One region of the Paenibacillus baimaensis genome, then DNA from elsewhere that is predicted to be linked to it. Evidence: predicted binding sites of a transcription regulator. Region 1 holds the regulator's gene; the other holds the start of a gene.
The links. The regulator Rex, encoded in region 1, represses fermentation and respiration genes when NADH is low (regulators of the CRP and FNR family bind a similar motif). The targets are predictions, from matches to a motif close to TTGTGAAATATTTCACAA.

Region 1 (4,999 bases):
TTATTGCTAGCAGGACCATCAGTTCCTAACGATACCTTAATTCCCTTACGGAGCAATTCGGGTACACGTGCCACACCGCTTGCCAGTTTTAGATTGCTTCCTGGATTGTGGGATACCCTAACATCATATTGGGCCAATACATCTATCTCTTCATCTGTCAGATGAACTGCATGAGCAACAATGGCCGGTCTGGAGAAAAGTCCAAGCTTGGCCAAATGAGCTACAGGTCTTGCTCCGTATTGTTCGACGTTTTCCTGAACCTCACGTGCTGTTTCGGACATGTGAGTATGGATCGGCAATTGAAGCTCATGAGCTACTGCTACGATTCGTTCAATATAATCTGGAGGGCATGTATAAGGAGCATGTGGAGACATCATCGTTGTGATACGTCCGCCAGCTTTGCCATGCCAATCCAGTGCAAATTGTCTTGCCTCTACCAGCTTAGCTGTTTGAACGTCAGGAGGACACAATCCAATAACACCACGAGTCAGGACAGCACGCATTCCGCTTTCCTCGACAGCTTTCGCGACTTCATTCATATGATCATACATATCTACAAATGTAGTCGTTCCGCCTTTAAGCATTTCCAGAATGGAGAGCAGTGTGCCTGAGCGCACATCGTGAGCTGTAAATTGTCCTTCCATGGGCCACATTTTCTCCTGCAACCACACCTGTAATGCGAGATCGTCACCATAGCCGCGCAGCAATGACATCGCAGCATGGTTATGAGTGTTAACTAAACCCGGCATAAACAGCTTCTTGGACCCATCAATACGCTCGTCATACAGCTCAAGAGGCTGTGGAAGATCTTCTCCTATGTAAGTAATCAAATTATTTTCAATGGTCATATAGCCTTGAATAATTGGTTTTTGCTCATTTAATGTTAGAAATACACCATTCGTTATGATTGTTTTTGTCATTGTCACCCGAATCCTTCCTCGCATTTAGCTTCAACTTTTACTGTACAACTTCAAAGTTTTAAAATCAAGTATTGAAGACCCTCGCAGCCATATAACCGTTTACATAAATGAACTTTCATGAACATATCCTGAATTGGATAAACTATCATTGCATTCCGTTACTGCTATATGGTATTTTTAATTTTGCGTGAATTTTAATCGCCAAAATTCTACATAATGAATCTAAATACTTCGTATATTATTAATTTATTGTTAATATAGAAGTCGGTTCGCTTCGTATCACTCATTTTATGTTCGTAAATTTATTTTTTCTTCATAAAACTCAAGTACATGCTTACGAAGTTAGTTTTGCTTCACAAAACTCTAAGTTCATGCTTACGAAGTCAGTTTTGCTTCACAAAACTCTAAGGAGGCTATTCCATGCTTTTCGCCAAAAAAAATGATGCGGATTTCTTGCAACTGCTCGTGAAATCTTCAGAGAACACGCTTGAGGCCGCCCAAATGTTTCGCACTGCGGTTATGGGAGATCAACCACCCGCTTCATTCTATCCGCAATTAAAGGAATTGGAACACAAAGGTGATCAAATCACGCATCAAATTTACAAAGGTCTTAATAAAGTGTTCATTACTCCCATCGATCGTGAAGATATTATGGAACTCGCATCCAAGCTTGATGATGTTATAGATGGTATTGAAGCCTCCATAGCGCGTTTTGACTATTTGAATATTAATATAAGTGATAATTATATGAAGGAATTTTCAGCCGTAATCGTTTCCAGCTGCCAGCATATTCTCGATTCGTTCAAATTACTGTCCAAGAAAAAATATTTACAAATCAGTGAGCACACCGTACAAATCAACTCACTTGAAAATGATGCGGACCGTTTAATGCGTGAAGGCATTCGAGAAATCTTTATGAACCCCAAAGATCCCTACCATGATTTCAAGCTAAAAGAAATCTATGAGCGTCTTGAAGAAACAACCGATGCCTGTGAGGATGTAGCCAACATTCTGGATAGCGTCATTATGCGTTATTCGTAAGCTGTGTGAAATCGCTAGGAGGAAATTATGTTAACTACATTAATAATCATTGTTGCTTTGGCGCTCATCTTTGATTTTATCAACGGGTTTCACGATACAGCCAATGCGATTGCTACATCTATCTCTACCAGGGCTCTGACACCCAAATTCGCAATCATCTTTGCATCCGTTTTAAATTTTATAGGTGCGATATATTCCTCCGAGGTTGCCAAAACAGTAGGAGGCAAGGTGGCTAATCCGGCAACCATTCCACATGGCGTCGAAATTTTGATCGCTGCACTGCTAACAGCTATTATATGGAACCTCATTACTTGGTACTACGGGATTCCTTCCTCATCATCGCACACCTTAATCGGAGCTTTGGCAGGCAGCGTGATATCCGGTGCGGGCTTTGCAGCTTTAAACTGGAGTGGCTTCAAAGAAATTGTCATTATCCTGGTCCTTTCGCCAATCATCGCCTTCGCTACAGGCTTTCTGATCATGTGGATCATTCGAAAGCTTATCATTGTAAATGGCAATCAATCGCGATCCAAGATGAATCGGATGTTCCGTTTTTTTCAAATCTTTTCTGCTGGTCTTCTCTCATTGTCCCATGGTGGCAACGACGCACAAAAAGCAATGGGAATTATGGTGTTTGGACTTGTTACTCTTGGCTACCAGACTGATCTGGATGTACCCTTATGGGTCAAAATTTCTGCTGCAACCGCGATGGGCTTAGGTACTTCCATTGGTGGCTACAGAATCATCAAAACGATGGGCAGCCGTCTGCTGAAGATTGAACCGATCAATGGCTTCGCATCCGATTTGAATTCATCGATCATCATTCAAACCTCAACTGCCATTGGCATGCCGTTATCGACCACACATGTTATCTCTTCCTCCATCATAGGAACAGGTACGGTCATGAGATTTCATGATGTTAAATGGGCTACTGTTAGTAAGATGGTTATGACCTGGATTATTACCATTCCGATCTCGATGATACTTTCATTTCTTATCTACAAAATCATTGCTTTATTTGTATAAATCCTCTAACTGCTTAAACATCACAAAAAGACCGTTCAAAAGCTTAAAGCTTTTGAACGGTCTTTTTGTGTGTTTTCATTTTCATACAGGAGCTAAAACTCTTGTCTATGACCCTTACTCTTCATCCAGATAATAAGCAAGGCTTTGCAGCTCCGTAGTGAAATCGGCATGATGAACTCGAATCTCATTAGGCACCTTAATAATGATCGGAGCAAAATTAAGAATGGCTTCTACGCCGCCATCCACAAATTGATTAGCTACATTTTGTGCTTCAAAGGCAGGAACGGTAATGATCCCGATCCTCACCTGCAGACTTCTGATGGTTTCCTTCAGTTCTCCCATAGGTTTAACCTTGAGATTGTTAATGGATTCACCAATCTTCGATTCATGGGCATCAAATATAGCAACAATTTTCATATTATCCCTCAGGTAGGCGTTATAATTGCACAGCGCCCTGCCCAAGTTACCCGCTCCAACCAATGCGACTGGAATGACTTTATCCAACTTCAGAATTTGGCGAATTTTTTCTATCAGATAATCTACATCATAGCCGATTCCTTTTTTTCCAAATTCACCAAAGTAAGCGAGATCCTTACGGATTTGAGCAGGATTCAGATCAAGCTTCTGACCCAAATCCTGTGAAGAAACGGTGTGCACACTTTTTTTACTGAGTTCATTCAAATAGCGTAAATACACAGGGAGTCTTCGAACAACTGCTTCCGATATTTTGATCGTTTTCATACTTCGCTTTCTCCCATCCATTGCTTAATTCTACCCACTAGCTGATTCGTAGGCATATGTTCGATTTTGGGTCCGGGTAGCGAATACAAAAAGTATTTTCCGTAGGTCGAATCAATAACACGCGTATCGTAAATAATGACAATACCTTTATCCTTGGCCGTACGAACGAGACGTCCAAAGCCTTGCTTGAAACGAATGACTGCTTGTGGAACCGATAATTTCATAAAAGGATTCAAATTCAGTTTCTTCAGATTCTCCATCTTTGCTTCAACCAAAGGATGGTTCGGTGGTTGAAAAGGCAAACGAACAATGGCCAGACAAGTTAATGCATCACCGGGAATATCCACACCTTCCCAGAAGCTGCTCGTTCCGAGCAATACACTGGAAGGACTATTCTGGAACAGCCGCGTCAGCTTACTGCGGTTGCTGCTATCTACACCTTGGCCTAATACACCTATACCGAATGGACTCAGTTTCTCTTTTAAAGCCGCGTGGGTTAGCTTCAGCATCCGGTTGGATGTAAATAACACCAGCATACGTCCCTTCGTTTCCAGGGCTACCTCCGCCAGGGATTGAGACAAATTGTCCAGAAAATGCTTATCACCAGAGTTGCTGCGTATGCTGGGAAAATCTCTTGGTATCGCAACCAGCGCTTGCTGACGATAATTGAATGGCGATTGCAATTGGACCGTTTTCAGTTTGGCCTCGGGTTCATTGGTATTCAAGCCTAACTGTTCACATGTATAGTCAAAGGACTTGCCAACTGATAGTGTCGCCGAGGTCATAATCACACTATCCTTAGCTTCGAAGAAATGCTCCTGAAGCATCGGACTGACATCTACAGGTACACTAATAAGCTGAATGGACTTACTCTTGCTTGTTCCCGCTTCAAGCCAGTATACATAGTTATCGTCGGTCAAAGCCATAAAAAAATGAAGATTGTCCCTCAGCCTATACAGTTCCTTCACCGAACCGCTAATATCGGTCACCAAACCCTGTACATCCAGCACTTCCTGCTGGTCCTTTACTTCGTTAAGCACTTTATCCAGCTTTTTCAAAATTTCAGTCAGCTTTAAATACATGTTCTCTTCCAGCACCAGAAGCTTATCCCAGCTTGGTGGTTTGTCATCCTTTTTAAGCCGGTAAACCAATTGTCCGCCTTCAGTTTGCTGGGAAGGGTCAGAACGGGTTGATACCAATTGAAAGAGCAAATCTGTCAATTCATCCCATTCCTCTTTAATCTGCAGCAGAACAGGAAGCATCGCATCCAG
Region 2 (4,999 bases), on a different contig from region 1:
TTCCCATTTCCCCTTGGCAAACCCTCGCCAATAACTGTCTGTCTGTATATCGCCCTCTCGTATCGCCATAATGGCACCTCCTGAAGTATTGATGTGTACTTATTGCACGATTAAAACCTGCCGTAAAACGCATTCCGATAAATATCAGCTAACTCTGTCACTAACGGCATCCTTGGATTGGCTGTTGTGCACTGATCTTCAAACGCCCGATCCGCCAAGTAATCGACTCGCGTCTCGAATTGCTCGCCATCGAATCCAAGATCCTGAAATTTCTCAGGAATACCGAGAACGGTGTTCAATCTGCGTACTGCCTGGATGAGACTGTTCACTCCTTCTTCCGTTGTCTTCGCAGGAAGCCCGAGCATACGCGCAATTTCGGCATAACGTTGATCTGCTATGAAATGATCGTATTTCGGGAACGAAGTGAGCTTCGTTGGTTGACTTGCATTATAGCGAATGACATGTGGCATCAAGATAGCATTGGTACGTCCATGAGCTGTGTGGTATTCTCCGCCCCATTTATGCGCCAGGCTGTGATTAATACCAAGGAACGCGTTCGCAAAGGCCATACCGGCAATTGTTGAGGCATTATGCATCTTCTCGCGCGCTGCAGGATCACCGGTAGCAAATGACTTTTCAAGATTCTGAAATACCAATTGGATTGCCTTCATCGCTAAACCATCGGAGTAATCATTAGCCATCACAGACACATAGGCTTCAATCGCGTGGGTTAAAACGTCCATACCCGTGTCGGCCACCGCTGTCTTAGGCAAGCTGTACACATAATCAGGATCAATAATGGCAACGTCAGGTGTAAGCTCATAATCGGCAAGCGGGTATTTGGTATTTCCTTTGTCCTTATCTGTAATCACAGCGAAGGATGTTACTTCCGAACCTGTGCCTGAGGTTGTGGGAATCGCAACAAATTTGGCTTTGCGCCCCAGACGCGGATACTTGTACACCCGTTTACGGATATCCATAAATTTTTGCTTTAACGCATCAAAGCTGGTATCGGGGTATTCGTAGAACAGCCACATCGCTTTCGCCGCATCCATCGGTGATCCACCACCCAGAGCAATAATGCAGTCCGGCTGGAAGCTGGCCATCTGTGCCCGACCACGCTCCACCGTGTCAACGGACGGGTCCGGCTCCACATCCGAGAACACCTCGATATACACGGGCAGCTGACGCTTGCGCAAATAATATTCTACGCGCTCTACATAACCCAGCTTCACCATCATCGGATCCGTAACAATCATCACTCTTGTAATATCAGGCATTTTCTCTAAATATTGCGTAGCCCCTTTTTCAAAATAAATCTTCGGGGGTATTTTGAACCACTGCATATTGACGGTACGGTAAGCAATCCGTTTCACATTGATCAGATTCACGGCGCTCACGTTGGAGGTTGTCGAGTTATGACCATAAGAGCCGCAGCCAAGTGTCAAGGAAGGCAGATTTGTATTATAAATATCGCCGATTGCACCGTGAGTGGAAGGCGAATTAACAATAACACGTCCTGTTTGAAGCTTATTGGAGAATGCCTGGATGACCTCCTCATTCTGAGAATGAATAACGGACGAATGTCCCATACCGCCAAATTTGACAACTTCCACAGCCCGGTCAATTCCTTGCTCAGCATTCTTCACTTTGTAGCATGCGAGCACGGGGCTTAGCTTTTCAGCTGATAACGGAAATTTCTCACCGACTCCAGCTAACTCAGCAACCAGCATTTTTGTTGCCACAGGCACCTGAATGCCAGCCATCTCGGCAATTGCGGCAGCAGATTGACCTACAATCACAGCGTTAACCGCACATTTCTCGGGGTTAATCACCAATTTGGAAACTGCTTCGATTTCTTCCGGATTCAAAAAGTAACAGCCCGAATCTGCCATCAATTTTCTGGTTTCTACATATACCGTGTCCTCAATAATGACGGCTTGCTCAGAAGCGCAAATCATACCGTTGTCAAACGTCTTCGATAGGATCAAATCATGAACAGCCTGCTGCAAGTTCGCTGTTTTCTCAATGAAGCAGGGAACATTACCGGGTCCAACACCCAAAGCCGGCTTACCGGTGCTGTAGGCAGCTTTCACCATCGAAGACCCTCCCGTAGCAAGAACCAGTGCCACATCAGGATGATTCATCAACAACTGGGTAGCCTCAACAGATGGATGCTTCACCCATTGAATACAATGCTCTGGCGCACCCGCCTGAACAGCCGCCGAAAGTAACGTCGCTGCAGCCGCTGCACTCGATTGCTGCGCGGATGGATGGAAGGCAAAGATGATCGGGTTCCGGGTTTTGGTCGCAATTAATGACTTGAACATGGTTGTTGACGTCGGATTGGTAACTGGCGTAACTCCCGCAATAATGCCAACGGGCTCGGCTACCAGCTGGTAGTACTCATAAGCATTTTCCTCAATCACGCCAACTGTCTTGATATTTTTAATGCTGTGGTAGATGTACTCCGTAGCAAATAAATTTTTTGTAATTTTATCTTCATAGACACCGCGGCCTGTTTCCTCGACAGCAAGCTTGGCGAGCTGCATGTGCCCTTCGATACCAGCTAATGCCATTTGCTGTACAACTTGATCTACCTGGTTTTGATCGAGCTGAAGAAATTGCTGCTGTGCTTGCCTGGCTCTGGCCACCAGCTGGTTGACTTCGTCTTGAGCAGAAAGCTGTTCAATCTTTTTCGCTTCTTTTGCTGTCATGTTATCATCCACTCCTATACTCTTCTCATCATGCTGCAGCCACCATCTTGTTGTTCTACCTTTAGATTAAACATGATTTGGAAACCAAACTATGACAAAGATCACAGAGTCGTGAATAATTTCACATTTCACTTTGCTATTTCCAGTGATTGACTTGTCCGTATAATTCGACTACCATAACTATAATCTTGGTAAGTATCGATAGTTAAAGGAGGTGAGCCCATGGGAAGATTCACTAAATTGTTGCTGACTGCCATTATGCTTTGTCTGTGCTGCGTCGTGCCTTTTGGAATTTCATTGGATCAAAACGTTCAGTCCGAACAAGCACTGCTTGCAAGTATCGATCACACTCTACATTACGATGCTGTACTCAAAGAAAGTTCAAACCTCGTTTCTTCCCCTATGTCGATTTTTATATTCTTTTGCCTGTTGTTTATGATGATATATCCCTTGTTTCCCTCCCAATTGTTGATGCCTCATTTATATGCATTCGCCGCTATGCTCAAGCGACTTCTACTTCTATTCCCCATTAAATATAAATCCCGTTATTTAGGTGTGCTCCTTTTCTTCTAAATTAAACTTAGAAAAAAGGAGAATTAAATATGAAAAAATGGGCCCGATTGTGTGGGTTATTTCTGTTTCTGGTTTGCATAGGTTCCCTCGTTGCTTCGACTACCTCTACGGTTGTCAGCAATATCAAGCTCGGATCGGATTTAAAAGGCGGCTTTGAAATCTTGTATCAGGTGGAACCGTTGGATTCGCAGCAAACCTTGAATGCAGATCTATTAATCGCAATGGAGCAAATGATAGATAAGCGAGTCAACATCAGCAAGGTATCCGAGCCGGAAATTACGATTGAAGGTACAGATCGGATCAGAGTGAAAATTGCCGGAGCCGCCAATGAAGAGCAGCTTCGACAATTAATCGGAAAACCCGCTAATCTTACCTTTAAAAGCTCGTCGGGCGAATTACTTTTGGATGGACGGGATTTGGCGCCCGTTGGTGCGAAGCTGAACTACGACAATCTCAACAGGCCGGTTATTACCGTGACTTTTTTGGATCCCGACAAGCTGGTACGAGCTACGCAGGCCCATGTGGGGCAACTATTGCTTATCGCCCTGGATGATGAGGTTATCTCTTTTCCCCGAATTCTGCAGCCCATTTCTGGCGGAACTGCGACCATCGAAGGTAACTTTACGACAGAATCTGCCAATGAGCTGAAGGAGCTGATCAACGCGGGCTCACTGCCTGCCAAATTGATCGAAAAACAAGTTGTATCCGTTAACGCTTCTCTCGGTGAAATGGCCTTACAGCAAACGTTGTTTGCCGGTTTTCTCGCCTTTTTATTCATATGCGTCTTTATGCTGGTCGTTTATCGGCTGCCGGGTTTTGTCGCCATCCTATCATTAGTCGGATTTATTTATCTATGTTTGGTTGTACTTGATTTCATGAATGCAGCATTGACGCTGCCTGGTATCGCGGGCTTCATTCTAGCTGTGGGCATGGCCGTTGATGCCAACATTATTACTTCTGAGCGAATACTAGAAGAATTGCATGACGGCAAGAGTGTATTGTCGGCTTTTCGCAAGGGACAGAAGGATTCGTTTATAACGATTCTGGATGCTCATATGACTACGCTGATTGCCGCTGTTGTTTTGCTGAACGCAGGAAGCAGCTCGGTGCAAGGTTTTTCCCTGATTTTGATCATGACCCTTATTGCAAGCATGATTACGAACGTATTCGGCACGCGTTGTATCCTCTGGATCGTGCTGAGCACTGGATGGTTCAATCACTTAACATGGTATGGAATCCGCAGCAACAATACCGGAAAAGCAGCAGCTAAAATCTCTTGGGATATTGTGAAGGTAAAAAAATGGTTTTTGTATGTATCCTTGTTTATTCTGCTCTGCGGCACGGGGACCACTCTGGCTAAAGGACTCACGCTTGGTGTGGATTTCAAATCGGGGACGCGGCTGGATGTCTATGTTGGTACGCCTTTCGAGGTGCAGGCAGTAGCTGATATTATTCATACAAATGCTCCTGAATCGGAAATGAAACCCGTGACGAAATACGGCGACAGCAATCTGTACGCTACAACTACGTTTGATCGGCCGGTCGCAGCAGACCGCTTAAAGGCGATGGAAACCGATCTTAAAGCCAAATACGGGGACCAGGTTAGTAAACAGGATGTTACGGTGGACCCGGTGATTGCACAAGAAATGGTGAAAAAAGCAGGCTTGGCTTTACTCATAGCTTCGGGTGGGGTTGTTATCTACATGGCG

Region 2: a site for Rex is predicted at 2,827-2,844, ahead of adhE (bifunctional acetaldehyde-CoA/alcohol dehydrogenase). Genes of this name have one in related genera too.

The regions. Positions count from the first base shown of each region.
Region 1 is NZ_JAOQIO010000095.1:142,284-147,282, forward strand. It holds gene OB236_RS26840 (amidohydrolase) at 1-920, opposite strand, end outside; gene OB236_RS26845 (DUF47 domain-containing protein) at 1,341-1,961, shown strand; gene OB236_RS26850 (inorganic phosphate transporter) at 1,989-2,987, shown strand; gene OB236_RS26855 (redox-sensing transcriptional repressor Rex) at 3,102-3,728, opposite strand; gene dinG (ATP-dependent DNA helicase DinG) at 3,725-4,999, opposite strand, start outside.
Region 2 is NZ_JAOQIO010000113.1:60,388-65,386, reverse strand. It holds gene pflB (formate C-acetyltransferase) at 1-69, opposite strand, end outside; gene adhE (bifunctional acetaldehyde-CoA/alcohol dehydrogenase) at 111-2,756, opposite strand; gene secF (protein translocase subunit SecF) at 3,320-4,999, shown strand, end outside.